DNA from 2 places in the Pilosibacter fragilis genome. Region 1 is predicted to be linked to the other one. Evidence: predicted binding sites of a transcription regulator. Region 1 holds the regulator's gene; the other holds the start of a gene.

Region 1 (3,170 bases):
GGCGCTTCCGCTTCGTGCTCTGCATCACCACCTACAGCCGCAAACTGTCTGTCCTCGCCCAAAGCATCCCAAACTTCTGTATAAAAATCAACCGCCGATTCAATCACCGTTTCCGGGGATTTCGTCGGTTCATCTGCAGGCTTGCTGCCGCATCCTGCCAGAGAAGCAGCCATGGTAAGAGTCAGAAGCGCTGTAATTATTTTTTTCATATTGAAAATTCCTTTCATTATAGGTTTTTGCATATCAGGCTTTATTATCTCAGAAAAACAGGTATAAAGCAAGGCGGGTATAAGAACAGTAAGAATTGTAAAGATAAATGTAAGGAAAACTTTATGGCATACGGTCATGAGTTTATCTATAATAATAATAGAGATGTTGTCTTGTAATACAAACATATGGAGAGGTGGTGTCGTAATGAGAAAAAGATTATTAGTCATATTTGGAATCTTCGGCCTGCTTCTGGCCGGCTGCCATACTGTACCCAATGCAGCGCAGGAAACAAACACGATCACCCCTACTGGTTATGCTTCTGAAGAGGTACCACGCATCTCTTTATTTTATGATGGTTCCCTGTATTTGTATAATGCCACCGGCTTTGATCTCCAACAAAAGGGAAGCTGGGAGTTTTTAGGTCAGATAGCCTTTGTGAATAATTTGGAATACCCTACAAAAGATTTAAACGGCACCCACTTAAACGTAGGGCAGGAGGTTTACAGGGATCCGGAATTTCCTCAAAAACTATATGTAAAGTATGATTCGGGTTTTGCACTCTTTGAAGCAGAAAAGGCTACAAAGGAAGAAACTGCGGAGTATCTTGATTATGTACATGCGGGAATTAGGCTGGCAACTTCTGACAGCCTTCAGCTGAAGCTTTCCAATGTCAGCAATGAAACGATAATCTATGGGGAAGCGTATACAATGGAGGCCTTTTGGGATGATAGTTGGGAGAAACTTCCGGTTTTACCCGAAGATTATAGTTTTATAGAGATTGCCTACGAATTGGAACCCGGAGAATCTCGGTTTATGGATATAGATTTTGCATGGTTATACGGAGAACTCCAGAAAGGCAAATATAAAATGATAAAAGAGATCTATTTGCCAGACGGAAGAGTATATTCGGTACCGGCAGAATTTGAAATACAATAAAACATGAAGCCCCACCGGATCTCGAATGATGTCGTATAGTCATAGATATCCAGTGGGGCTTTTTCTCTGAGCCATATAAGATGTCTGCCTTTTTCGAACGGCAAGTCATCGCAAGTTCATCACGGTGGGAGTGAGGTCTCCGGCGGGGAGAGACGTTCCTCGAGGATCACAGCGATTCTTTAAGAACTATCCGTAAAAATAAAGATCGGTTTAATTCATCATACGGAAAAGACCGATGACCTTTCCAAGGATCTCGACCTGATCAAGAATGATCGGATCCATCGAGGAATTTTCCGGTTGGAGACGGAAATGGCCATTTTCCTTATAGAAAGTTTTTACAGTAGCGGAATCGTCCACCAGAGCAACGACCTTATCACCGTTTTCAGCGTTTGGCTGCTTTGCAACGATCACTTTATCGCCGTTGTAGATTCCGGCTTCGATCATACTGTTTCCTTTTACCTTCAACATAAATACTTCCTTATTTGGAAGAATTTCTGCAGGAATCGGGAGATAATCTTCGATGTTCTGTTCTGCAAGGATTGGCACTCCGGCAGCGACCGTACCGATCACCGGCACGTTTACGAGTTCGCGTCTCGTCAGGGCGAAATCGTCATCAAGGATCTCGATCGTTCTCGGCTTTGTCGGATCACGACGGATATAGCCGTTTTTTTCCAAGGATTCCAGATGAGAGTGCACGGAGGAAGTGGACTTTAAGTGTACCGCTTCACAAATCTCGCGCACAGCCGGCGGATAACCTTTCTTTAAGATCATTTCTTTTATATATTCAAGTATTTCTCTCTGCTTATCAGTAATTTTTCCCTGACTCATGAAATCCCTCCTTTTTTCATCTGTATACATAGTACCATAAAATACGGGAAAAAGCAAACCTTTGTTCGAAAAATACCGAAAAAGAATTGACAAACATATGTTCGTGTGATAGAATTCGATACAGAACAGATGTTCGCAAACGTAAGTTTGGACTCGCTGGATACAAAGGAGGAAGCTGTATGAAGAAGTATTTGATAGCCCTTGTTATGATTGTAATGATTATGTCCTGCTTTTTCGGAAAGACTCTGGTTATGGCGAATGAAGAGAGTGATGATACAGTCTATAACCGCTATTATACGACGATCGAGGTAGAAAAAGGTGATACACTCTGGTCGATTGCAAAAACTTATTATCACCACTCCGGTATGTCGGTACGGGAATACGTTTATGAGCTGAAATTGATAAACGGAATGGTTTCAGATGAGATACGCGCCGGAAATATGATCTCCGTGGAATACTATGCGGAGACACCGGGGAATCCGTATATAAAGTGATCCTCAAAAAGATGTTTCCCGGATATGAGTGTTGCGGTAAGAACCGTTTTTTGACCAGAGAATAAGATCCCATGGACAGATATATGTTCCGGGGTCTTATTCTTTATAAGACAATGGCTTGCTATTGCCGGTGAGAGACATTACAATAGGATTAACAGCAGAGACCACAGGAGGCACAGATGAGATTATTCCATTTATCAGATCTTCATATCGGAAAGAGAGTGAATGAATTTTCTATGATCGAGGACCAGAAATATATTCTTGAAAGGATCCTGGATCTCGCGGAGAAGGAGATGCCGGACGGAGTGATCCTGGCAGGAGATATCTATGATAAACAGATTCCCTCCGCGGAAGCAGTTCAGGTGTTCGATGAGTTTATCACAAAGCTGGCGGAGAGAAAATTCCCCGTCTTTGTTATCAGCGGAAACCATGATTCTGCGGAACGACTGGCTTTTGGAGGAAGACTGCTAAACAGCCGGGGAATTTATCTCTCCCCCGTCTATGATGGAACTGTCATGAAAATTCCGATCGCAGATCAGTATGGGACGGTCTGGATCCATCTTCTTCCGTTTATCCGTCCGGCAGCTGTGCGCCGCGTATTTGAAGATGAGTCAGATTTGATTACAGATGTCCAGTCTGCAGTACGTGCAGTGATCAGCCACATGGAGATCGATCCGAATGAGAGAAATATCCTCGTGGCGC
Region 2 (3,170 bases), on a different contig from region 1:
TGAGCTGAAGATCTCCGGTGAGACCTATATCTTTGACCACAGCGGAAGGATGCTGACTGGCTGGGTAAATGAGTCTGATTACACATCTACAGGACGTGACGACCTCTCCAACAGCGATGTCAATGCCCTTCGCTACTTCCGCAGCGGCGGACAGCAGATGAACGGCTGGAGATATATGGCATCCCCGGATGACGCTGAGGAAAACTGGTACTACTTTAAAGATGGCCGCGCATACTCCACATCCTATAAAACAACGGAGGCCTGCGGATACGGAATAGCAAAGATCAAGGGCGAGACCTACTGCTTTGATAAAAAGGGCCGCATGAAGACAGGTCTTGTGGAGCTGAGCGACGGCAGAAAGTTCTACTTTGACAGTGACGGAAAGATGAAGACCGGGCGGATCGTGATCAACGACGATAACCATGACAACGAAGTATTCTACTTCACAACTTCCGGCAGTATCGGAACGAGAGGCGACGGATTCACGGGTGTGAAGGACGGAAGTCTCTACGAGAACGGACGCCTTGTGAGTGCGGAAGAAGGAATGAAGTACGAGAAAGTCACCGTTGACGGAAAGACATATGTGGTCAACGAATCCGGTAAGGTAAAGACCAGCGGAACCGTGACAGATGCGGACGGCGTGAAATATAAGATCACGAAGGATCAGAACGGTGGATATAATGTAGAAGTTTCCTGGTAGGAATGGATACAAAAAGCTTGATTATATAAAGGATGATGACGGCGATGTTTTTATTGAATTGAAAAGAAAGTGTGTCTATTACATTATCTCATATGATTAGGAGGGAATGAATAGCTATGAAGAAAGCAAATTTTTTTATTTATCATCTTTGACAGTTATTTTGTTTAATATATTCTTTATTGGTTTTATTCTGAAAAACGGACATAAAGAATATATCCCTCCGGCAGGAGTCATTACATATGAATATTGGAACGAGCTGGTAAAAAATCCAGAATTAGTCGATGAAGTACTGGCAAGTAATGTTGCGAATATTTCAAGCGTATCATGCATTATATTTGTGCTTGAAATTCTATATGCACTGGCTGTTTACGATAGTTTAAGAAGTAGAGACGGACGATGGATACTACTCATAGTTCCTATAGCTTTTATCTCATACAAGATATGTCGACAGCTTTTCATAACGTATATCCCGGTGTACCATATGTTTATGCTGCTTCTACCGACTGAATTTGTATCAATAGTTCTGGAAGTCTTAAATTTATATGCGTATAGAAGATCTCGTAGCAGGGAAATGCTGAAAAACAGTACACACAGATAATGTAGAATTTCATAGAAACCCATAAAGAGAGACCCCGGCGGGCAGCTGCCGGGGTCTTTCGCGTTTTTGGGGGAAAAGACAGATGGATATGCCGATTGAAACGGTCTGCGCAGTCTGTGCAGATGAAAAGTGGTAAAACATAAAACGAACAAACGTTTGCATATGAGGCGAATTTGTGGTATACTGACCGTAACATGGGATAATGTCCGGAATACCTGGAAAACGTATAGTCCCGGAGCTCTGTGAGAATGATAAAGCAAAAGCAGACATGGCAAAGAGGAGAGACACAATGCCGAAGCAATATATAAAAATACGAGGTGCCAACGAGCACAACTTAAAAAATATTTCCCTGGATATCCCGAGAAATGAGCTGGTGGTCCTGACCGGACTTTCCGGATCGGGAAAATCCTCCCTGGCATTTGATACGATCTACGCGGAGGGACAGAGACGCTATATGGAGTCTCTGTCCTCCTATGCGCGTCAGTTCTTAGGCCAGATGGAAAAACCGGATGTTGATAGCATCGAGGGACTTTCCCCGGCGATCTCCATCGACCAGAAATCCACGAACCGCAACCCGCGTTCCACCGTAGGAACTGTGACGGAGATATACGACTATATGCGTCTTCTGTACGCGAGGATCGGTATCCCCCACTGCCCGAAGTGCGGCAGGGAGATCCGGAAACAGACCGTGGACCAGATGGTGGACCAGATCATGACACTGCCGGAGCGGACGAAAATCCAGCTTTTAGCGCCAATGGTCCGTGGAAGAAAAGGACGTCATGAGAAGGTTCTGGAACAGGCGAAACGCAGCGGTTATGTCCGCGTGATGATCGACGGAAATCTCCACGAGCTGTCTGAGGAGATCACGCTGGAGAAGAATATCAAGCACAATATCGAGATCGTTGTGGACCGTCTTGTTGTGAAGCCGGGGATCGAGAAACGTCTGACGGACTCCATCGAGACTGTGATGAAGCTGTCCGATGGTCTGATGATCGTGGATGTAGCTGGCGGTGAGCCGATCAACTTCAGCCAGAGCTTTTCCTGCCCGGACTGCGGGATCAGTATCGAGGAGGTGGAGCCGCGAAGCTTCTCCTTTAATAACCCGTTCGGCGCCTGCCCGGACTGTTTCGGTCTGGGATATAAGATGGAATTTGATGAGGATCTGATGATCCCTGATAAGTCCCTGAGTATTAACGAGGGAGCGATCGTCGTCCTTGGCTGGCAGTCCTGCGCGAAGCCGGGAAGCTTTTCGAGGGCGATCTTAGATGCCCTGGCTGCGAAGTACCACTTTGATCTCGACACCCCATTTCAGGATTATCCGAAGGAGGTCCATGATATCCTGATCTACGGAACCGGCGGAAAGGAAGTAAAGGTCCACTATACGGGACAGCGCGGAACCGGCGTTTACGACGTGGCCTTTGAGGGCCTGATCGAGAACGTAAACCGCCGTTACCGGGAGACGTTTTCTCAGGCCAGTAAGGCAGAGTACGAGAGCTTTATGCGGATCACACCATGTACCACATGTCATGGACAGCGTTTAAAGCAGTCTTCTCTGGCGGTGACAGTAGGTGGGCTGAATATTTACGAAGCTACGAATATGTCCATCGTAAAATTCAGGGAGTTTATCGATGATCTGAAGCTATCCGAGATGCAGAAGATGATCGGTGAACAGATTTTAAAGGAAATCCGTGCGAGGATCAGCTTCCTGATCGATGTGGGACTGGATTATCTATCCTTATCCCGGGCGACCGGTACCCTTTCCGGCGGCGAAGCACAGAGAATCCGTCTTGCGACCCAGATCGGTTCCGGACTTGTGGGAGTTGCTTATATCCTCGATGAGCCGAGTATCGGACTGCACCAGAGAGATAACGA

Evidence for each region. The regulator LexA, encoded in region 1, represses DNA repair genes until DNA is damaged. The targets are predictions, from matches to a motif close to CNAACANNTGTTNG.
Region 2: the regulator LexA is predicted to act here: its motif matches at 1,444-1,457, upstream of uvrA (excinuclease ABC subunit UvrA).

Annotation. Positions count from the first base shown of each region.
Region 1 is NZ_JAVYJB010000001.1:60,291-63,460, reverse strand. Features, by position in the region: gene ABCW45_RS00270 (LptM family lipoprotein) at 1-209, opposite strand, end outside; gene ABCW45_RS00265 (immunoglobulin-like domain-containing protein) at 415-1,146, shown strand; gene lexA (transcriptional repressor LexA) at 1,357-1,974, opposite strand; gene ABCW45_RS00255 (LysM peptidoglycan-binding domain-containing protein) at 2,154-2,468, shown strand; gene ABCW45_RS00250 (exonuclease SbcCD subunit D) at 2,648-3,170, shown strand, end outside.
Region 2 is NZ_JAVYJB010000009.1:146,781-149,950, forward strand. Features, by position in the region: gene ABCW45_RS10495 (PspC-like choline-binding domain-containing protein) at 1-700, shown strand, start outside; gene ABCW45_RS10500 (hypothetical protein) at 807-1,298, shown strand; gene uvrA (excinuclease ABC subunit UvrA) at 1,588-3,170, shown strand, end outside.